Regions from separate parts of the Ruminococcus sp. 8Y-12 genome, predicted to be linked through region 3. Evidence: riboswitches for the same ligand, from Rfam matches in the RefSeq annotation. Region 3 holds a riboswitch; each other region holds the start of a gene.
The links. Region 3 has a riboswitch for cobalamin ahead of AC0THY_RS13300 (complex I 24 kDa subunit family protein). Riboswitches for the same ligand answer to the same signal wherever they lie in the genome.

Region 1 (7,821 bases), 490 kb from region 3:
AAAATTTTTCTGCGGCATATTCAGGAAAGCTGCTGATCAATCTAACGTTTTGTATAAAAATAGGGGGTGCCGCAAAATCATCAAAACAGATGATTGAGTGACACCCCATCAACTTCAGTTTTCTCAGCTTGTCTTTCTTACGCCTCGCCGTGGAGCTTCATCTGTTTTTTGCGCTCTACGAACCTGCCCATGAAAAAGGCGATGATTCCGACTCCGATTCCCGTCTGGATGCAGAAGATCAGGCTCTCCACCTCTCCCGGCAGTTCTCCGTCCAGCATCGTCTCCAGCACTGGTGTGAACCAGGGCTCATACTCACCGCTGATCTCCTCCACCATCACGCTTCCCGCATCGTCCGATCCGCCAAACTCCGCTCCCTTCATCGCAAACAGAGGTACGATTGCGATTACGAGAACGAGAACAAGCAGTACAATTACCGTCTTTGTATTCTTTGTCATATTATTTTGCCTCCTTTACAAAACCGATGGATTTCAGCTCCGGCATAGCGAAGGATTCCAGTCCGATGATAATCACTACGGTTAAGATGCCCTCAATGACTGCCAGGGGAAGCTGTGTCGGTGCAAACACGCCCAGGAACTTCACAATGGAGGCGCCCACGCCGCCCTCCGCGGAGGGGTTTGCCATAGCAAGCTGCACACTTGTCACACAGTAAGTAAACAGGTCTCCGAGCGCTGCTGCCAGAAAGATGTTTACCTTTCGGTTAATCTTTGTCTTAGAGAGCAGCTTGTAGATTCCAAAGGACACCAGAGGCCCTGCGACCGCCATGGAAAAAGTGTTTGCCCCAAGGGTGGTCAATCCGCCGTGTGCCAGCAAAATAGCCTGGAATAACAATACGATAATACCCAGGATACTGACTGCAGCGGGACCAAAAAGGATAGCTCCAAGTCCTGTGCCGGTCATATGGGAACAGCTTCCAGTAACGGACGGAATCTTCAGTGAAGAAATCACAAAAATGAAAGCGCCTGACATGGCAATCAGGGTAATCGCCTTACGGTTTTCCTTTAAGGTCTTTTTGATGGATAAAAATCCGGCTGCTAAAAACGGGATGCAGACAACTCCCCATCCTACGCAGAACGCAGGCGGAAGATATCCCTCCATGATGTGCATCGCGTTGGCCACCGGCGCAACGGAAAATATGCAGGCAAATGCGATTGCAATTTTCAAAAGTTTTTTCTCTGTCTTTGACATTCTTGATCCCCTTCCTTATTTTTATATATGGTTATTAGAATTACAAAACCTTTGTACTCCTCTCCCACCCCCTCTTTTCAGGGCATTCAAAGAACATAGAAAACAAAAAGGCGCTCCTTCCGGGAACACCTTCCATCCTAGTCAAGTTCAATAGAATGAATATTTCTTCAGCCCAGAAATATAATTCTCCATCTCTCTGCACCAAGTATCCTGGCTCTGCTTCCTCCTCCTAAGCGCCTTCCCAGCTTTCGCCAGTGGCATTTGCTTATTCGTCCGCAATACAGTAGTGGTGACTGCCCGGTTTCTCCGTGTTCCTTGTGCGATATTTCGTAACTGTTCAGTACCTTCACAATTACATGCAAAAATCCATTTAAAATCACCTTCGGTGATGGGATTTTTGCACTCCTGAATCATTTTCATACGGTCTGCGCAGCAAATACGCAGACCTGCTGAATAGTTACGGTATTTCTATCTATGCAGATATGGTTTTCAAAAATTATTATACCTTTTCTTCCATATTTCGTCAATCATAATCTATCGTTATTGATCATATAAAGTAGAGCATTACAGATACACGCCGCAATGTTGCTGCCCCCTTTACGCCCTCTGGCTACAATACAGGGAACGTCTGTCTGTATGATCAGCTCCTTGGACTGCACCACATTGACAAATCCAACAGGGACCCCAATGATCAGTTCCGGCTGCAGATTTTTTTCCTTTACCAGCTCATACAGGCGCACAAGCGCAGTAGGTGCATTTCCAATTGCAAAAATCAGAGGCTTATTAAGCTGCACAGCTTTCTCCATACTCACAGCAGCCCTGGTGATCCCTCGACTCTTTGCCTCCGCGGCCACATCCTCATCAGATATAAAGCAGAACACCTCTCCTTTGTATCTGGCTAAGGCCCTTTTGTTGATTCCGGCTTTTGCCATCTGTGTGTCTGTGACAATACAAGCCCCGTTCCTGATCGCAGCCACAGCCTGTTCTACAGCCCCCTTTGAAAAATATAGGTTATCCGCATAGTCAAAGTCTGCGCTGGTGTGAATGCACCTCTTGATGATCGGCTCCTGATCCCCAGGCAACTCTCTGCCCAGTTCCCGGGAGATGATCTCAAAGCTTCTCTTTTCTATATCCATTGGTTTTACATTTTCCAGTTCTATCTTCATGACCCCTCCACTCCGTTCTCCAGGATCTCATAGATCCTTTTCATATCCAAATGCTCTCTCAGCTCTTTCGCCAAAATATTGTACTGGGTCTCCTTAAACTCCCTAAAATCAACTGAGGCAATGTCACTGGCGTCAATCCCCTTTCTGCGTCCAAGTGCCATGACAACTTCCCTGGCCACTCCCTCTTTGTCAAACACGCCGTGCACATAGGTGCCGTAGACATTGTCCCTGCTGGCTCCATCTGCCTTTGCTCCCTCTCTTTTTACAAAGTCCTCAATGCTGGTGAGCGCAGCCGCCCCCTCCTTTAGAGCACTGGCTCCCATGTGGATCTCATAACCCTCCAGTTCAATTCCATTCAATCCCCGCAGAGCGCCAGCCGCACCGCTGAACCGGCCCCTTACCCGGGTTCTCGTCTTGCTTCCCTCAAACACAGTGTCTATGGGCAGCAGCCCCATGCCTTTGATCTGGCCTCCGGCCTCAACGCCCTGGGGATCACTTAGCGTATCCCCCAGCATCTGAAACCCACCGCACACCCCGAAGATCACCGTTCCGGCTGACGCTGCCTTTAAGACCGCGGCCTCCAGGCCATTTTGACGCATCCAGAGCAGATCTTCCATGGTATTTTTGGTTCCGGGAAGTATGATCATATCCGGATTTTTTAGTTCTCCCGCATGACGGATATAGCGCAGGGATACTCCGTCCATGCTCTCAAAGGGGTTAAAGTCCGTAAAGTTGGAGATCCGTGGTACCCGTATCACCGCAATGTCGATCACTCCCACTTCCCCCTGCCCTTCAAAGCGTGTGGTGAGGCTGTCCTCATCCTCCACCTCAATGTTTAAATAGGGAGCTACTCCCACCACCGGTACCCCAGATCTTACTTCCAACTGCTCCAGTCCCGGCTCCAGAATGGTCTTGTCCCCCCGGAATTTATTCACAATCAGGCCTTTGACCAAAGCCCTCTCGTCCTCCTCAAGCAGCATCACAGTCCCGATCAACTGCGCAAAGACACCGCCCCTGTCAATATCACCCACCAGCAAAACCGGCGCCTTTACCCGCTTGGCAAGCCCCATGTTGACAATATCCTCCTGTCGCAGATTGATCTCAGCAGGGCTGCCCGCGCCCTCGATGACTATGATGTCATACTCCTGATTCAGCGTCTCAAAGGCCTCCATCACCTGTGGTACCAGCTTTTTCTTGTATGCAAAATACTCTCTTGCACTCATATTTCCCAAGACTTCACCGTTTACGATCACCTGGGAGCCCGTGTCATTAGTGGGCTTTAAAAGTATGGGGTTCATCTCCACCCTGGGCTTTATTCCCGCTGCCTCAGCCTGCATCACCTGGGCCCTTCCCATTTCCAGCCCATCCTCTGTGATAAACGAATTCAGAGCCATATTCTGGGACTTAAAGGGCGCCGTCTTATAGCCGTCCTGGTGAAAGATCCTACACAGCCCTGCTGCGATCAGGCTCTTTCCCGCATTGGACATGGTTCCCTGTATCATAATTACTTTTGCCATCTGCTTTCTCCTCCGTTTCACTGCCGGCTTCCCAAATAATCTCCCTTAAGGCTGCTGCAAAGGCCGCGTTCTCCTCCCTGGTCCGAACCGCAATCCGATAGTACCCCGCGCACAGGTTCCGATAGTTCCCGCAGTCGCGTATCAGGTAGCCTTTTCTCTGACATGCCTCAGCAAGCCCCAAAGGTCCCTTGAAAAATATGTAGTTTGCAGCAGGTCTCCAGACAGAACATCCCATATTTTTCAATTCCCCGGCCAGATACTGCTTTTCCTCCGAGATCAGGGCTCTGGCCGTCTGTACATAGACATCCTCCGAGAGCGCGGCCACACCTGCTCTCTGGGCCGGCAGGGAAACACTCCACGGCTGCATCACCCGCCGCATTTTTTCCAGCACCTGAGGGTCTGAACAGATTCCATAGCCCAGGCGCAGCCCGGGCATGGCATAGATCTTCGTAAATGCATTCAGCAGAAAAAGACTGGGGTACCGGCCTGTCCAGTCTTTCAGCGTGTACTCCCGCGGCTCATCCAGAAAGCCGTTGAAGCACTCATCCACCACCATAGTAACCCGGCACTGCGTACACTTCTCTGCAATCTGAAGCAACAGTTTCCGATCCGTGAGGCTGCCCGTGGGATTGTTTGGATTGCACAGAAACAGCATGTCCACATCCGATGAGATATACTCCAGGTAGTCCGCTTGGATCACAAAGTCCTTATCCCCCCGCAGGAGGTAATACTCCACCTGGCACCCTGCTGCCAAGAGCGCCTCCTCATACTCCGCAAACCCGGGAGCTGCCAAAAGCGCCTTCTTTGGCTTCAACCCCAGAGCCAGCGCAAAAATCAGCTCTGCTGCCCCATTTCCGAAAATCAACTGTTCCGGCTCTGTTCCTGTCTTATTGACCAATGTCTTTTTTAATTCCCGATGCTCCACATCCGGATAGTTTGCAATCCTCCCCGCGCTCTCCTGCACTGCTTTTAAAACACCCGGGGGGGGCCCCAGGGGATTGATATTCGCAGAATAGTCGGCTATATACTTCTGTGAATACACATCTCCCCCGTGTTTATGTTTTGCCATGCCTTCTGTCCTCTCTTCCCTTATGCTAAACTAAACCACTCCCTATCCAGAGCACAGCAAGTACTTTTGCCACCCCCAGAATCACCATGGACAGAACTGCTGTCCCGTAAAGCAGCCTGTTTGCTCTTCGAATATCCTCAAACTCTACCGGCCGCACTGCATCTCCGATTGTCTTTTTCTTATAAAGAGTACCAAAATACCACGCATCCCCGGCAAGCTGTATCCCCAGAGCTCCTGCCATCACTGCCTCTGTCTGCGCGGAATTGGGACTGGCATGATTAAATCTGTCCCGTTTCCAGACAGCGAAGGCCCGCTTGCGGTCCAAACCGGTGAAACTGCAGGCCAGTATCATGAACAGCCCCGAGAGTCTGGCCGGAAGATAGTTCACCGCATCATCCAGCTTGGCTGCTGCCCTTCCAAAATAGAGGTACTTCTCATTTTTATACCCCACCATGGAATCCATGGTGTTGATGGCCTTATAGAAATATCCCAGGGCAGGACCTCCGATGGCCAAAAAGATCATGGGGGCAATCACTCCGTCGGACGCATTCTCCGCCACCGTCTCCACAGCCGCCTTGGTCACGCCAGCTTCATCCAGCACCTGGGTATCCCTTCCCACAATCATAGAGACCGCAAAGCGGCTCCCCTTAAGATCCCCTTCCTTCAGACGCTCATACACCTTCATGCTCTCATCCCTCAGAGCCTTTGTGGCCAGCAGCTGATAGCACATCACTGTCTCAAGAACAAACCGAAATCCCCATCCCAGCTTTCCAGCCCCATATAACAGCAGCGCCGGAACTGATGTGGTAATGGCCGTCACAGCCACCACCAGAAAAATCCCGGCTGCCAGCTCCCCGCGCTTTGTCCCAGGGAACACACGGCGCAGGGCTTTTTCCGCCGCTCCAATCAGATTTCCCACCAGGCGGATAGGATGGTAGAGGAAATGGGGATCTCCGATGACCAGATCCAACAGAAAACCAAGTATAAGCGCTCCCAGTGAAAGCATCATTCCGTCTCTCCTCCTGATTCTTCTGCAAACTTTACACATTCCTTTAAAAAGTCAGCGGCAAGCCTTGGGTCTGCATGGTAATACAGATGAGGAAATCCCATCAGAGTCCTATCGCTTGCATGTATGCACTTCCAGCTCCGGCTGCGAAGGGGTTTCTTTGCCGTAAAGCTCTCCCCGCAGCTGGTGCTGTCAAAATAGTGGAACTCATGGCCCTTCAGAGCTGTACAGCCGCTGCCCAGGATTCCTTCCCGGTTGGCTTTCAGACCGATATACCCAAACCTGGTGAGTTTTCCTGTATAGTAAGCACTTCCTTCCACAGCTCCCACACCTGCAAACTTTCTGCCCTCCATATCCTCCATGGTCTCATGAAGGTACATAAACCCTCCGCACTCTGCCATCACCGGCATCTTACTCTTAACCGCTCTGAGGATCTCCTGCCGCATGGAAGTATTCTTCTCCAACTGTTCTGCGAACAGCTCCGGGTACCCGCCGCTAAGCAGCAAACCCTGACTGCCCTCCGGCAGACTACTGTCACACAGCGGCGAGAAATAGGCGATCCTGGCTCCCAGGTCTTCCAACAGCTTTAGATTGTCTTCATAGATAAAGCAGAAAGCATCATCCTTTGCCACGGCAACCACCGGCGCTGCCGCCCTTATCCCGTCTGTCTTGGCCTCCTTGTACAGGGAGTCAAGGCAGACGGGTCTTTCACAGCACAGATCAGGAGCGCTCTCAGCCACGTTAACTATGCCCTCCAGATCCAACGTCTCCTCAAAAATGGCGGCAAGCCTTTTCAGCCTCCCTTTCAGGTCCTCCACCTCATCTGGAAGCACCAGCCCCAGGTGGCGGCTCTCGATGGCCATATCCGGCACTCTCGGCACATATCCAAGGGGACGGATACCCAGTTCCTCTTTGACCATTTCTGCCAGTTCCCGGTACATCCCCTGACTTGTCTGATTGAAGATCACGCCCTCTATCCCGCTGTCACTTTGGTAGGTCAGAAATCCTTTAAGAAGTGCCAGCGCAGATACGCTCATCCCTCTTGCGTCCGCGATCAAAATCACCGGTGTCTTTGTCACTCTGGCCAAGTCATAGGCGCTTCCCCTGGTGCTGATACCGCCCAGGCCGTCATAGAAGCCCATGACCCCCTCCATCACTGAGAGTTCTCCCTCCTGTGCCCCTCTGGCGAAGAGATATCTGGTCATCACCTCATCCGTAAAAAAAGTGTCCAGGTTTCTGGAGGTTGTTCCCAGCACCCTTGCGTGAAACATGGGATCAATATAGTCAGGACCGCATTTAAATGCCACAGGCCTTCTTCCCCGTTCCAGTAAAGCCTGCAGAATCCCACAGGTGATCATAGTCTTTCCACTGCCGCTTGAGGCGGCGCTGAGCATAAATCTGGGTGACTGCATTAGTCCTCACCTCCAGTAAATGAAAGGATATAGACAGGATTCATCCCCATCATCATGTGATAATCGCCCACCTCCCTGGCCCTGGCAGAGGAAACGCACACAATATCCCGCTCCCTTACCCCCAGCTCTCTCATGCAGGCAGCCGTCTCTGCCACTGTCTCAAGTGCAATGGCGTTTACCACCACCCTGGTCAGGGGATTTTTAGCAAAAACCACATCTAAGATCCGTCTCATATTACCCGAAGATCCACCGATGAACACATGGGTGGGCGCGGGCAGTCCCTCCAAAGCCTCCGGCGCCAGCCCCTCCACCACAGTTAGGTTGTCCGCCCGGAACTTTACCTGGTTTTTCCGGATCAGCTCCACGGCCTCCGGCTTTTTCTCCACCGCGTACACCTGTCCTTCACAGGCCACAAGAGCCATCTCAACAGCCACAGACCCAGTTC
Region 2 (7,821 bases), 480 kb from region 3:
TATCTGCGGATTCTCTTTTCCCGTTCCTCCTTGGGTATCCTGTTCTCTCTGAGTCCAAAGGCAATGTTCTCCTCCACCGTCAGCCACGGAAACAGAACTGCATTTTGGAAAACCACTCCTCTCTGGCTGGACGGTCCTTGCACAGGTTTCTCCTCCAGGAGGACTTCGCCCTGGTCCGCTTTCTCAAATCCCGCTATGATATTCAGCAGGGTGCTCTTTCCACAGCCGCTTGGCCCCAGTATGGCAATGAGTTCCCCCCTCCCTACGTTCAGATCCACGTGTTCAAGCACCTGAAGGGTTTTGCTGCCGGGAGAGAGAAAACGCTTTCCCACATTTTTAAGTTCCAGCAGACATTCTGCTCTCTTCACCATAATCTCCCCTCCTATCCTTTGATACCCGTTCTCTTCGGCCCCGGATAGGCCAGTTCATACACTTTGAGCAGCAGATAATCCGTCAGTTTCCCTGCAGCTGCGATGACGATCATTCCGGTCATGACCAGCTCCACATTTCCCAGCATTCTTCCATTCATCATCACTGCTCCGATGCCCTTGGACACACCGGTCATCTCCCCCAGCACCAGATAAGCCCAGGCCACTCCCAGACCCAGTCTCAGCCCCACAAATACCTGGGGAACCGCTGCCGGAAGGATGACATGCCAAAACAGGGAGGCCTTTCTTGCTCCCAGCATCCTTCCGCTTCTCAAATAATCCTCCGGAATAGAGGCAGCCCCCTCCTGGGTATTTAAGTAGATCGGAAAAAAAGCAGCCAGTGTGATCAGAAACAGGGTGTTTTTCTCTCCCACGCCGAACCATACAATAGAAATCGGCAGAAAGCCTATCCCCGGGATTGCCCTCACTGCCTGAACCAGCGGATCGGTCATTCTCCTGAAAAAAGGAAGTCTGCCCGTCAGAAAACCCATAGTGATTCCCAGACCTCCTGCCAGCAAAAAACCCTTGAGTACCCGAAATGCGCTTCTGCCCAAATGCTCCGGCAGCTGTCCTGAATAGGGGGTCAGCTCCAAAGTTCCCGTCAAAAAATCATATACCACCAGTAACAGCTGTCTGGGTGAGGGGAGCGCATAGCTCTCCTTCCCCCCTGCCTCAGCGGCCAGTATCCATACCGCGCACAGGAGGGCCGGCAGCAGCCAGCTCACCCAATATTTTAAACTATTTTTCATCTTGCTCTGCCTTCTCTAAAAATGACAGGTCAAACATCGCGTCTACATCCGGTACCTCCCGGATAATTCCCAGCTCCTTCATCTTTTTTGCAAGAGCCTTTGTATGGGTAATAAAGTCCTGGTCAATGTCCCACCCCAGTTCCATATTTTCTTTCGCGATATCCATAACCTCCTTTGAAGTTCCGAACTTATAGGCAGCGTCCAGCCACTTTTGTTCATCCTCCTGAAGGGCCCTGGTGGCCTTTACATGGGCGTTGACCAGGGCCTGTACTTTTCCAGGCTCCTCCCGGATGGTCTCTTCCCTGACAATCATGGCTGCATTAATGGTTCCTATGCTGTCGTCAAAATATGGATACTCTAATATCTCTCCATATCCGTCCAAAAGCGCCTCCGAGGGGTATGGCTCCCCGCTCAGAAAGGCATCGATGCTGCCCTCCCTCAATGCCTGGCCCATGTCAAAGAAGTCAATCTGAAGCAGCTCCACATCCTTATCAGCATCCAATCCGGCTCTCTTAAGCACCTCCAGCAGAAGGGCATGGTGCATGGTTCCGGGAACATAGGCAATGTGCTTTCCTTTTAAATCCTCCGGCTTTTTTATGCCGGAATCCTTTTTTACCACCAGGGCTGAACACTTATTACACAGTCCGGCGACGATCCGGATGGGTTCCCCCTTTTCGGCAGCGGTAATGGCAGTTACCATCGTAGTTCCTGTCATGTCCAGTTCCCCAGCCAGCAGGGCAGTCTTCTGATCACCCGGATTGGTAAAAGGCAGTACCTCAACCTCGTAACCGTCCTCCAGGTACTCCCCATAGAAAAATGGCTGAATCGTCTGTGCTGTCTGCCAGGACCCCACAGCTGCACTTGTGTCTTCCTTCTTCCCGCATGCTGCAATTCCTAAGGTCAATATCGCAGTTGCCAGTAAAACAGTTAAAAATCGCTTCATACGCTCCTCCTAATCCTCTGCCATGCTGCACACCTTAAATCCCTCTGTCTGAAACCAACCCGCCGCCTGTTCCACATCAAAGCTGTTCCATTTTTCTTTAGGGAAACAGCACCTGTCCCTTGGCACGGAACCTGTCTCCACCACAACCACATTGGCGCCCCAGGCCACCGCTGTCTCACTGGCCGGGTGAACACATATATCTTTTACCTGCCATCCGCAAGCCAGTCGGATCACAGCAATGATCTGGGCAAGCCTCTTTTGGCTGATCTGCGGATATCTGCCCAGAGGTGTTCCGGGAACCGGAACCCTGGCCATAGCACCGGACACGATGGCACCATAGTCAATGGTCATCTGGCAGATGTCCGCAATCTCCTCATTTGTGTGTTCCACACCAATGGGTTCTACCAAAAAGACCAGCTTCAGAGGTGAATTCTTCACCGCGTTTAGCGTGTTTTTTCTCACCTGGGGATCAAAGAGAGTATCCTTTCCCTCACCCAGCCTCAGCGAGTGATAGATAAATTGCACCCCCCTCTCATAGAGCTTTACAGCTTTCTTTTCGTCAAATTCACCCACGTTGAGCCCTATCTCGTATGCTCCTGGAACGGCGTTTCGAATCCGCCCAATCAGCTCCTCCAACTGGTCTAAGCTGTAAAACTCTGTTGTCCGAAGTACGATCCAGCGCACTTTGTTTTTTGCATACCACCGTACATTTTCTATGATTTCCTCCATAGAGAATTCTTTTTCCTGCTGTACAATTCCCCACTTTTCCCCCAGGGAGCAAAAATCGCAGTTCATAGGACAGGTCTTATAATCGATCCCCATGGCTCCCCAGAGGTAGGCCCTGTTTCCGGAGACTATCTTTGCTACTTCCCCTGCAGCGTGTCCCAGCGCTTTGCACTCCTCAGACTCCGGGTCCAATGCCAGCAGCTCTAATACAGCTTCCCTCTCCAGCTTCCTTCCTGCCAAAATTTCTTCTTTCCACTTATGAATTTTCTCTTTCATCCCTAAAGACCTCTCTTTGACAAATTTTACTAGACTAAATCTAATAAAATTATATCACTATGTTTATTTTGTATTGGAAAAAATCTATAGATTTTTTGTAACTTTTTAAGATCTCCTTTGATAGTACAAAAAAATTCCGAAAAGAAGACAACCCTTTTCGGAATTTTTATATTCTACTTTCTAATGTGATCCGCCCTCACTGGTATATTCTTCTCTCAGCTCCCTGGCCAGCCTGCGGCCCAGTTCCTCCGCATTTTCCACACAGTCCTCTGCGCTGCCCCGAAGCCATCCCTGGTCTGCTTCATTGTAGTACAGCCCGATCAGCTTTATCCTGTCACCATGAATGCGGGCGTGGGCGGCAACCGGAGAACTGCAGCCTCCGTTCAGCTCCGCCACAAAAGCCCTCTCACACACAGCCGCCAGAGAAGCCTCCCGATCCCGGTATCCCTCCAGGTAATCATAGTCCCCGCCAGCCCGGCCCTGTACTGCCAGTATCCCCTGTCCGGCAGATGGGATCATTTCCTCAGGCTCAAAATATCTGGAGATCCTCTCCTCCAGTCCCAGGCGCTTCAAACCAGCTGCCGCCAATATCAGCGCACTGTACTCTCCCGCATCCAGCTTTGCCAAACGGGTGATCACATTCCCCCTGACAGGCTTAAATTCCGCCTCCGGAAGCAGCTCCTTTAGCTGAATCATCCTTCTTAAGCTGGAGCACCCGATGGGTTTCCCGGGTGACCATTCGCCACACCCCTCTGGAAGTACCAGTACATCCCTCGGGTCCTCCCGCCTGGAAAATGCCACAATCGGAAGCTCTTTCGGCACCTCCATGGGCATATCCTTCAGGCTGTGTACCGACAAATCACTTCTTCTGTCCATGAGTGCCCGGTCCAGCTCCTTCACAAAAAGTCCCTTGCCGCCCACCTTATCGAGAGTGCGGTCCAAAATCAGATCCCCGGTTGTCTTCATGGTGAGCAGTTCAAGCTCCGTCTCCGGACAGTTCTCTCTGATAAAGTCCATGACCATCTCAGACTGGATCACCGCCAGCCTGCTCTCCCTGCTGCCTATACATATCTTATTTTTCATAAACCTTCTCTAATCCTTCCACACATTCTCGAAATGCCTTCCGGCTGATTGTATCCCGAAGGCCGAACATCATTTTGTTGACCACCTTGCTGGCCGCAGTCTCTATACTCTGCTGCAACGCTTTCTGCTGCTGTTCCTCCATTGGAAGATCCCTGATGATCTTTTGAATTCTCAGATCCAGATCCACCACCGCGTTCTTTTTGATCCCCTGAATCTTTGGAATCATATCTCTGCACTCATACCACACATAGAATTCCTCCATCTGCTCCTTTAGGATATTTTCTGCGCACTCAATACTTTTCTTCAGCTTTTCGTTCTCTACATCTGCATGGAAATAATCAATATCATACAGCTTCACAAACGGCAGCCGGCCCGCCAGGGGATCGATGTCTCTGGGCACTGCCAAATCCACCAGGACAATAGGGTGGGTGAGCCCTGCCTCCCGGACGCAGTGCTCCTTTAAGGTATAGTTGGGACTCGCCGTGGCGCTGATTACAAAGTCACATCTTGGAAACAGCGTCATCCGCTCCCCGTAATCGATTCTCTTACAGTTCCTTGGAATATCCACAATACCACTGCGGTACTGTCGCACCGTCACCGTAACGTCCGCTCCAGCCTGCTGGAGCACCGTTGCCGCCAGTTTTCCCATCTCTCCGTTTCCGATCACCATGCAGGTCCTGCCCTCCACCTGGTACCCCTCCTGGGCAAGCGTAGCAAGGGCCTGGTGTATCACAGACCGGTTAGCAATGGAGAGCACCACCTCTGTCTTGACCTTCTTGGCAGCCGTGACTGCCGTGCGGAATAGAGTTTCCAGCACATTGTCGGCGGCATAGTGCTCCCTGGCCAGTGTAAGGGCATCCTTCACCTGGGTAAGGATCTGATCCTCACCCAGTATTCTGGACTTCAGTCCGCTGGCCAGGTGGAAAAGGTGGCTCACCGCCTCCTCTTCCTCCCGGTACACAAAATAGTTCCGATAGAGTTCAGAATTTAGCTCCCTTATGCTGCAGACCAGCTCATAGAGGGACCCCTGATACTCCTCCTCACAACTCACATAGAGCTCCATCCGGTTGCAGGTGGACAGGAGCACACAGCCGTTTATCCGCTCCTTACGGCTGATCTGCTCCACAGCATCCGCACACTTCGTCTTTGTAAAAGAGAAAATTGTTCTTATATCAATCTCAGCGGTGCTGTGATCAATACCTATCATTCGAATACTCATATCTGGTGTCTGTCCTTTCCCCCGTATACTCTGTTTTATCATAGCACATCACTTGTCAAAATCAAGGGATTTTTGTAAAAAACCGCCGGCCTTCATTGACATTCCTAAACCCCGGTGATAGAATAAAACAAAACTAAATTGCCTCAGGTGCCTCTTGTCTTGGAGGGGAGAATAGGAAAGCCGGGTGAGATGCCCGCACGGTCACGCCGCTGTAATGAGCCGCGCCGTTTTACAAGTCACTGCGAAAGCGGGAAGACAAAACGGTGTGTGATGGCTCAAAGTCAGAAGACCTGCCTGACGCTTGGAAATTCACATAGTTACGAACGATGACTAGGTGCTGTATTTCTCTATTGGGAAAATTACGTGCCTGTCTTAATAAAAAAGCAGGCATTTTTTAATTTCAGGAAAATAACTCCTGTGAATCAAAAAATGCTCCGAGGGGAGAGCATTGTAGTGGTAAGTTCTCCTGAAAGGAATGCATTATGATTATCATAGACAAACTCTGTTATAATTCCAAACTCCGCTACGTGAACGCGGAGACGAAGTGTGCGTTTAGTATCCTGACCCTGATTTTCTGTATTGCGGACAGGTCCATTGTGCTCTCCCTGCTGGTATTGGGAATTATGGGCTATGTCACGGTCTGTAGGGGAGGCATCCCTTTTTCCAGGTATCTGTATCTGATGCGGCTGCCTTTAATCTTCCTGTTTCTGAGCACCCTGGCCATTATCGCAAACTTTTCAAAAACTCCCATGGATGCCTTTGCCATTCCCATAGGCGGGATCTATATTACAAGTACCAAAGCCTCCCTTCTGCGGGCGGCCCAGCTGATTTTGACGGCGCTGGCCAGTGTGTCCTGCCTGTATTTTTTATCGCTGTCCACCCCCATCACAGATATTCTGAGTGTCTTTAAGAGAATACACTGCCCGGATCTTTTAATCGAGCTGATGCTTCTGATCTACCGGTTTATCTTCGTGCTCTTTGATATTGCGGATTCACTGAGCACTGCCCAGCATTCCAGGCTCGGCAACGTAAACTTTAAGACCTCCTGCCAGTCCTTTGGAAGTCTGGCGTCCGCCCTTTTTGTGCGGTCCTTTAAAAAGTCCAATATTCTCTACGATGCGATGGAGTCCCGGTGCTACGACGGAAAGCTGAGGGTTCTGAATGAGAGTTTTACATATAAGAAGCGGCATATTATATATATCATTGCTTTGGAGGCAGCTTTGATCTCTATCTCTATTCTACTTAGAAGCTTTGGAATACATTACTGATTCGTAACTGTTCAGTCCCTTCACAGTTACATGTAAAATTCCATTTCAAATCTCCCTCGGTGATGGGATTTTTGCACTCCTGAGTCATTTTCTTACGATCCGCGCAGTAAATGCGCAGACCTGCTAAATAGTTACACTGATGCATCCTATGAGGAGGAACTATGAACGATATCATTATCCAGGCGCAAAACTTACACTTTGCCTATGAGGATGGGACAAAGGCACTTCACGGAATTGACCTTTCCATCCGCAAGGGGCGCAAAATTGCATTTATGGGGGCCAACGGCTCCGGAAAGTCCACCTTTTTTCTCTGTCTGAACGGAATCCACAAGCCCCAGGAGGGCACTCTTTATTACAACGGAGAACCCTACGATTACAGCAGAAAAGGTCTTTTGAAGCTTCGCAGCAAGATTGGAATTGTATTCCAGGACCCGGATAATCAGCTCTTTTCCGCCAGCGTCTATCAGGAGATCTCCTTTGGTATCCTGAATCTGGGAGCCTCTGAAGAAAAGGCCAGAAATGAGGTGGAGAAGGTGATCTCTCAGCTGGAGATCACCCCCTTTCGCAGCAAACCTACCCACGCCTTAAGCGGCGGGCAGAAAAAACAGGTCTCCATCGCGGATATCCTGGTGATGAACCCGGATGTAATCATCTTCGATGAACCGGCTGCGGCACTGGACCCCAAACATACCACACTGGTAAACCGTCTGATTGACACTTTGACAGATGCCGGCATCACTGTGATCATTTCTACCCACGATGTAGATTTTGCACTTCGCTGGGCTGATGATGTGGTCCTCTTTAAGGACGGGAAGATTCTGGCAGAGGGCTCCCCGGAGGATATCTTTGTAAACAAAAGCATTCTGTCCCAGACAAACCTGGAGCCCCCTGCCGTTGTCCTTCTCTTTGAGGACCTGTGCAAAAAAGAAATCCTAAACCCTTCCCTTGCACTCCCGCGCACACTGGGAATGCTGGAAAAGTACATAGAAGGAATACAGATCAAAAAATACTATGGAGGAAGTAACACTATGCCCAAAACATCCAAAAAGGCAATCCTGGCTGTCAGCTTCGGCACCAGCTATGCCGAGACCAGAGAGAAGAATATTGACCGGATTGAGGAGGACATCCG
Region 3 (7,821 bases):
AATCAGATCCTCTGCCTGCTGCTCACTGCCTACAATGGGAGCGATCTCAGTCTCTATGTCCGCCTTAATCAAATGGATCGACGGACTGGCCGCCTTGATCTTTACCCCGAACTTGCTGCCCTGCTTGATGACCGTGGGCTCCTCCAGAATAATCTCATCCTTCTTGGGTGTAATCACCCCATAGCCGCATCCGCGAACCGCATTGACCGCATCCGACACATTCTCATACTCTTTTTTGAGAGCGGACAGGTCCTTGATCATGGAAATCAGCTGATACTCTCCTTCTATGGGAACCCCCGTCATATCGCTGAGCATTTCATAGTAGTATGTATCGTCAATTTCGATCTGCACCTTTGCAGTGCCCTCAGCCAGTTCCACACCGTCCAGTTTGATCTTTTTCACAAAGTCATTCGAGAACTGGATACTCTCACCCGACACATCCCTTATGTGACTCATGCCCTTGAGTAATTCCCGGATATTCTCTAAAAGGGAGCTCTTGATTTTGTGGTCCGCCGGAAGCGTCTCCACCCACTTAGGTACGTAAAACTCCAGTTTGACCAGCGGAAATTCATATAGAATCTTTTCCATGATCCTGTTCACATCATCTTTTCGAAGCTGTTCACAGTTTACCGCCATGGCAGAGATCCCGTACTGGGATTCCAGGTAGTTTACCGTCTTCTTTGCTTCATCCCCGTAGGGCTTTTCGGAATTGACAATCACAATAAACGGTTTGCCGGATTTCTGCAGTTCTGTGATTGCTTTTTTCTCTGGCTCGATAAAGCTCTCTCTGGGCAGCTCCCCAAAGCTTCCGTCACATGTTATGATGATTCCTATGGTTGAGTGATCCCGAATCACCTTCTCCGTGCCAATCTCCGCAGCCTTTGTAAAGGGAATCTCATTCTCAGACCAGGGAGTCTTCACCATGCGAACCTGGTTGTTGTCATCCACACCGGAAGCGCCGTCTACTATGTATCCAACGCAGTCCACCAGACGCACCTTCATTGCCAATTCGTCTGAGAGCGCCAGCTGCGCAGCGTCTTTGGGTACAAACTTGGGCTCCACCGTGGTGATGGTTTTCCCTTTTCCGCTGGTGGGCATCTCATCCGTGGCAATCGCTCTGGCGTTCTCTGCCAGATTCGGCAGCACCATCTCCTCCATAAATCTCCTGATAAAGGTAGATTTTCCTGTTCTCACCGGGCCTACAATTCCCAGATAGACCTCGCCTTTTGTCCGTGCTTGTATATCTTTGTATAAGTTGAATTCTTCCATACAAATACCCCCTCGCTGTACTGTTACAGTATATGCAGCCAGGGGGTAAATTTAGAATTTATTTTTCCTGATTGTGCAGGATGTGATGAACCTTTCCTTTTAATATGCCGTCATAGAGCGGAGCAATCAGCGGGTTCTCGTCTGATTTCTTGATGATGGAGATATTGTCCGCATTGTAAATTCCCTGCTCTCTGAGGGTCTTTGTGCGGTCACCGGCTCTGGGCGGCTGGCCGCCTCCCATGATACATCCCCGGCGGCAGGCCATTACCTCAATCAGATGGTAATTTACCTCCCCCTTCTTTACCCTCTCCATAACCGTTCTGGCATTGGCCAGACCGCTCACTATACAGATATTTAAATCTTTGCCCTCATAGGTAACCGTAAGCTCCTTGATTCCCTCAGAACCGCGGACTCCACTGGATGCGATCTCATCGAGGGATTCTTTATTGTGCTCACCCACCAGGCGGCGCAGCACTGCCTCGGTTACACCGCCGGTTACACCGAAGATTACACCGCCTCCGGAACCAAGTCCGAACGGCATGTCACAGGCTTCCGGTGTCAGTGTCCCAAATTCAATACCGGAGTTGCGGATCATGCGGATCAGCTCTGTGGTGGTGATAACAATGTCTGTATCCTGTTTTCCTTTTGTAAAGCTGTTGGGACGGATTGCTTCCATCTTTTTCGCTGTACAGGGCATGATGGAGACCATCACGGTCTTCTTGCCGGCAGCACGCTTGGGGTCGCGGTAGTATTCCTTAACCACAGCGGAAAACATTCCCTGGGGTGAGCGGCAGGAGGAGATATTCTCCACATACTCCGGATACTGGTCGTGTACAAACTTAACCCATGCAGGGCAGCAGGAGGTCAGCAGAGGCAGGTTTTCTTCTGTGTTGATGCGTTCCACAAACTCTTCCGACTCCTCGATCACCGTCAAATCCGCGCTGAAGGAGGTATCATACACCTCATCAAAGCCCATGCGGTGCAGCACATTCACGATCTTGCCCATCACACTTCTGCCCTTCTGCAGACCAAAGGCGTCTCCCACAGCCACACGCACGGCAGGCGCCACCTGGGCCACCACTCTGGTGTCCTTGTCCGCCAGGGCATCCCACACTTCATCCATGTGGGTTTTGATGCTGATGGCTCCGGTGGGACAGTATACACGGCACTGGCCGCAGTTTACACAGTCCGTCTCCGCAATGGGTTTATTGAATGCAGGCATTACCATAGCGTCTGTGCCCCGGAATGCGAAGCCCAGTGCACCGATCCCCTGGATTTCCTCGCAGGCACGCACACAGTCACCACAGAGTATACACTTATTCGGGTCCCGGACAATGGAGGGGGAACTGGTATCTAAGGGGCGCAGCTCTCTTGTATTTTTAAAGCGCACATTTGTCACACCCATACGGTGAGCAAGCTCCTGAAGCACACACTCCCCGCTCTTTACACAGGTGGTACAGTCTCTGCAGTGGGCTGCCAGAAGAAGCTCCACAATAAGCTTTCTGTATTTTTTGATTCTTCCCGTATTGGTGTATACCACCATTCCATCCCTGGGTTCCTCGGAGCAGGATGCAAAGGTCCTTCCCCTGTCATCCTCCACAGTGCAGAGGCGGCAGGCGCCAAATGTGGATACCTCGGAATGATAGCAGAGTGTAGGCAGCGATATGCCCGCCTTTCTGATCACAGAAAGGACATTCTTTTCATCGGTATATTCAACCTTTCTACCGTCTATTGTCATATAAGCCATATCTCTTATCCCTCCTATGCTTCGATATAGACTGCATCAAAGGCGCAGTTATCTTTACATGCCCCGCACTTGATACACAAGTCATTGTTAATGGTATAGGCGTGTTTCAGCTTTCCGGTGATAGCTCCCACCGGACAGTTCTTGGCACACTTGCTGCAGCCCTTGCAAAATTCCGGATTTATCTTAAATTTGCGCAGCGCCTGACAGGTCTTGGAAGCGCACTTTTTGTCAACGATATGCTCAATGTATTCCTGTCGGAACGTCTTTAAGGTGCTGAGAACCGGAAGCGGAGCGCTCTTTCCCAGACCGCAGAGAGCCATGCTCTTGACCATCTCCGCCAATTCCTCCAGCTGATCCAAGTCCTCCAGTTCGCCTTCCCCTGCAACAATGCGCTCCAGGATCTCCAGCATCCGCTTTGTACCCTCCCTGCAGGGAACACACTTACCACAGGATTCTCTCTGGGTAAAGCTCATAAAGAAGCGCGCCACTTCCACCATGCAGGTATGCTCGTCCATCACCACCAGGCCTCCGGAGCCCACGATGGCATTGTACTTCTTTACAGAGTCGAAGTCCAGTCCGATATCCAGATGTGGAGTGATCAGACATCCGCCGGAGGGTCCGCCGATCTGTACTGCCTTAAACTCTCCGTCGCCCTTTATTCCGCCGCCGATATCATAGATGATTTCCCTGAGTGTGGTACCCATAGGCACCTCGATCAGTCCTGTATTTTCAATGGCCCCAGTGATGGAGAAGGTTTTCGTTCCGGGACTTCCCTCGGAACCGATCCCCCTGTACCACTCTGCTCCCTTTAAAACGATCTTAGGCACATTGGCAAAGGTCTCCACGTTGTTTAACACCGTGGGCTTCTCCCATAGGCCTTTCTCAACCGTACGGGGCGGTTTTACACGGGGCATTCCCCTGTTTCCCTCAATGGATGCCGTCAGGGCGCTTCCCTCGCCGCATACAAAGGCTCCTGCTCCGCGGTTTATGTGCAGGTGGAAATCAAACCCACTGCCCATAATATCGTCGCCCAGCAGATGATACTGCTCAGCCTGGGCAATGGCCAGCTTTAGGCGGGCCACAGACAGTGGATACTCTGCACGCACATAAATGTACCCCTCATGAGACTGAACCGCGTAGGCTGCTATGATCATGCCCTCAATCAGTTTGTAGGGGTCACCTTCCATAACACTGCCGTCCATGAAGGCTCCGGGGTCACCCTCATCGCCGTTACATACAATGTAGCGCACCTTTTCCGCCTGCCTGGCCACCTGTTTCCATTTCCGCCCGGCAGGGAAACCTCCGCCTCCCCTTCCTCTCAGTCCGGACTTGTCCACCTCATCGATCACCTGATCCGGGGTCATGTCAAACAATGCTTTTGCAAGGGCGTCAAAACCGCCCGCTGCTATGTATTCGTCAATGGATTCCGAATTGATATTTCCACAGTTCTCCAGGACAATGCGGGTCTGCTTGGCGATAAAGGGGATGTCACTGGGACGCTCATAGGCATTGTCCCCTTTGCGGTAAAACAGCCGCTCTACAGGTTCCCCGCGCTGGATGGTTCTCTCAAAGATCTCCTTGCAGTCCTCGGGCTGTACTTTTACATATTGGTAATCATAGGGCTCTATGCGCATCAAAGGGCCCAACTCGCAGATTCCCTGACATCCTGTCTTAATGACACCCAGATGGGGAACCTCCTCCTGCATCTCCACCGTAACTCCGTCCACATCCTCACAGAGCAGAGCCATCTGCTCGTAAATCTTCTGGGAGCCGGATGCAATGCACCCGGTGCCCGAACAGACGAGGACACGACAGGTATAGGATTCCAGATCCTTCTGTACAGCAGTTCTCTGATTTTCCAGTGCTGCTTTGCTATCTATGCTCATACGCTCTTCTCACCTCTCAATTTTTCTATTAATTCCAATGCTTTTTCCGGGGTCATGTTGGGATGAACCTCGTCATTGACGGTCAGTGTTGGGGCCAGTCCGCAGGCGCCCAGACAGGATACGGTCTCCACGGTAAACAACATGTCATCCGTGGTGTGTTTTTTCTGGCTAAGCCCCAACTCCTTAAACAGCGCCTCCTGAATCAGAGCAGACTTTCGCACATGGCAGGCTGTTCCGTCGCACACCTTAATGATATATTTACCTTTTTGATCAAAGGAAAAGTTCTCATAAAAGGTTGCAACGCTGTAGGCCTTGGCCTCTTTTACCCCGATCTCCTTTGCCACATACGTGAGCAGTTCCCCCGGCAGATAACGGTATTCCCCCTGGATATCCTGCATAATCGGGATCAGGGAACTTTGTTTTTTACCGTAATGGGCTATGATCTCATCTGCCTTTTGGTAAAATGACTGGTCTAGCATACAATATACCTCCTTTAATTTTATCGCACAAACAGATTATGCAATTCGCTTGTGTATAATACTTATATTATAATAGATATCATATTTTTGCACAACTTATAATTTTTATCATTAAGGATATTATTTAAATATATACAATTTATAGTTGTCTCAACCTACCTGCAGAGTCAATTTGATATTCGTTTTACAAAGGCCACAATGGAAATTACTCCTGTGGGTAACAATGTACAGGCAGATGAATATAAGCTAAAAAAGCACAATATCTTTTCCGACTCAGCTCATAAAAATAGAGCTGAGAACGAAAAATCTATTGTGCTTTTTGTTATTCGGAAACGGGCTGCGGAATTCCCGCTTCAGAAGGAGGTATTTTGTGTATTTAATGAAATGCTATGAGATGCATTCAATAAAGCCAAAAAAATATGCCTGCTACCCTGCAGACATCTGATACGAAATGAAAGTACTCTTCTATTTCGGATTGGATGTTAAACTTTACACGGAAGCTCATCTCACATACCAAGCAGGTTTCCTGACTTACAGATCATTACGCTGTCTCTCCTTCTCACAAATGGGTATGCAATGGATGATTGAGACAGAATTCCCTGTTTACAGTGACCGGATCGCTCAGGACTTTCACCTGATTCCCTCTTCAGAAGCGGGGCTTCTGCACTTGATACGGCAATATTAAATTACACATCTATAGTATAGATGAATTGCCCATAATTGTCAACAAAAATGATGAGGGGCTGAACAATACAAGTCCAAATCTGTTACAGGCTGAGGGGGACGCTTCCACCGGCGCAGGGCTATCCTTCGTGGACGCGTGCAACATTCCGATGAACTATCTGCTAACTACAACTAAGGGACTCAGGAGCTCCTTCGTCCCTAAGTTTCCGTAAGCAGAGGATTTCATCTACATTAAAAGCGCACGCTAATTGTCCACGAAGGATAGCCCTGCGCCGGTGGAAGCTGTTTCCCGTAGGCGGGAGATGGTGCCACTCAGGCGATCTCCAAACAAGCTCTAGGGAATTTCTATGTTCCAGAACACAGTCACCCGGGCGTTGGCAGCTCTCTAAGCAAACAATTAACGTGCGTTTTTAGCGGCGGGGAAATGACCGTTTACGGAAACTTGGACGCGAAGGCTTTCCTGAGCGTCCTTAGTTGCAGTTAACGGTCAGTTCCCCAGAGCGTTGCACGTGTTTGCGTGAGAGCTGCCAACGCCCGGGTGACGTCCTGGTGGTAACGCAAGTAACAGACCCGACCCGTCCGATCTGTTACCCCTAACTAGGTTATCTGTTTGCCTTCGCTGCCGCTTCCACCACATGCCCTACCAGCACAGAAGTGGTAACACTTCCCACGCCGCCGGGTACCGGAGTGATCGCCTCCACGATGGGCTCTACCTTTGCGTAATCCACGTCACCGCAAAGTTTTCCCTCAGCATTCACATTGATTCCCACATCAATGATCACCTGTCCCGGTGATACATAGGTGTCATCCACTACACCGGCACGTCCTGCTGCCACAATTACGATATCCGCTTCCTTAACAACAGAGGGCATATCCACTGTTCTGGTATGGCAGATCGTCACCGTAGCATTCTTTTTGATCAGCATCATGGCCGCTGGTTTTCCAACTACCAGGCTTCTCCCCACCACCACTGCCTTCTTTCCGGTGCAGTCAATTCCATAATGGTCTAAGATTTCCATGCACGCCTGGGGAGTACATGGCGGGAATCCCACATCTTTGCCTGTGAACACACCTGACATGGAGCCATCTGTCATACAGTCCACATCCTTTGCAGGGTCCAGGGCTGCCTCAATCTCAGTCTGATTGAGATGTCTGGGCAGAGGACGGAACAAGAGAACGCCGTGAATCTTGTCATTCTCATTTACCTCTTTAATTACTTTCAGGACATCCTCCTGGCTGGCATCCTCAGGCAGTAAAAACTTCTCGCAGGCAACTCCCAGAGTCTCGCAGCGCTTGGTTGCACCTCTCTCATAGGAAATATCGCTCTCGTTCTCGCCCACCCGGATAATTCCCAATGTAGGTTTTACCCCTTTTGCCTCAAGCTCTGCCACCTGAGTTTTGATTCTCTCATTTAAAGCTGCTGTTACTTCTTTTCCCAACAATTGTTTTGCCATAAGTCTTTTTCTCCTTTATTTCAATCTTCCAAGCACGCTTGTAAAAATAGCTTCCGCCTTCTTCGGATACTCGGCCAGCATGGCATCTGCCTTCTGGTTCAGCTCCTGTGCATATTCCCTGTTCTTCATGGATTTGGTGTTTATGTACACGTTCAGGGACGCGCCTTCCAACGCTGCTTTGCAGAATGCAGCGCCCACTCCTGCATCACTGATGGCCAGGGCAGAACCCTTTGCTGCAAACTCCTCAATGATATCAATGGCCTCACAGCACTTCTCCATAATCTCCATTGGCACAGAGCAGG

Region 1: it holds a riboswitch for cobalamin, as region 3 does, so the genes downstream of both, AC0THY_RS10970 (energy-coupling factor ABC transporter permease) here and AC0THY_RS13300 (complex I 24 kDa subunit family protein) in region 3, are expected to answer to the same signal.
Region 2: it holds a riboswitch for cobalamin, as region 3 does, so the genes downstream of both, cbiQ (cobalt ECF transporter T component CbiQ) here and AC0THY_RS13300 (complex I 24 kDa subunit family protein) in region 3, are expected to answer to the same signal.

What each region holds. Positions count from the first base shown of each region.
Region 1 is NZ_CM176623.1:2,905,720-2,913,540, reverse strand. It holds gene AC0THY_RS10980 (sirohydrochlorin cobaltochelatase) at 1-36, shown strand, start outside; gene AC0THY_RS10975 (energy-coupling factor ABC transporter substrate-binding protein) at 138-455, opposite strand; gene AC0THY_RS10970 (energy-coupling factor ABC transporter permease) at 457-1,206, opposite strand; cobalamin riboswitch at 1,390-1,566, opposite strand; gene AC0THY_RS10965 (precorrin-8X methylmutase) at 1,734-2,372, opposite strand; gene AC0THY_RS10960 (cobyric acid synthase) at 2,369-3,889, opposite strand; gene AC0THY_RS10955 (pyridoxal phosphate-dependent aminotransferase) at 3,816-4,958, opposite strand; gene cbiB (adenosylcobinamide-phosphate synthase CbiB) at 4,984-5,964, opposite strand; gene AC0THY_RS10945 (cobyrinic acid a,c-diamide synthase CobB) at 5,964-7,376, opposite strand; gene cobK (precorrin-6A reductase) at 7,376-7,821, opposite strand, start outside.
Region 2 is NZ_CM176623.1:2,914,190-2,922,010, reverse strand. It holds gene AC0THY_RS11015 (ABC transporter ATP-binding protein) at 1-371, opposite strand, end outside; gene AC0THY_RS11010 (ABC transporter permease) at 383-1,177, opposite strand; gene AC0THY_RS11005 (ABC transporter substrate-binding protein) at 1,167-2,120, opposite strand; gene AC0THY_RS11000 (biotin synthase BioB) at 2,130-3,122, opposite strand; gene hemC (hydroxymethylbilane synthase) at 3,303-4,205, opposite strand; gene hemA (glutamyl-tRNA reductase) at 4,195-5,466, opposite strand; cobalamin riboswitch at 5,553-5,736, shown strand; gene cbiQ (cobalt ECF transporter T component CbiQ) at 5,907-6,692, shown strand; gene AC0THY_RS10980 (sirohydrochlorin cobaltochelatase) at 6,854-7,821, shown strand, end outside.
Region 3 is NZ_CM176623.1:3,396,297-3,404,117, reverse strand. It holds gene spoIVA (stage IV sporulation protein A) at 1-1,269, opposite strand, end outside; gene AC0THY_RS13310 ([FeFe] hydrogenase, group A) at 1,328-3,016, opposite strand; gene AC0THY_RS13305 (NADH-ubiquinone oxidoreductase-F iron-sulfur binding region domain-containing protein) at 3,031-4,902, opposite strand; gene AC0THY_RS13300 (complex I 24 kDa subunit family protein) at 4,899-5,381, opposite strand; cobalamin riboswitch at 5,881-6,067, opposite strand; gene AC0THY_RS13295 (bifunctional 5,10-methylenetetrahydrofolate dehydrogenase/5,10-methenyltetrahydrofolate cyclohydrolase) at 6,668-7,519, opposite strand; gene AC0THY_RS13290 (cyclodeaminase/cyclohydrolase family protein) at 7,535-7,821, opposite strand, start outside.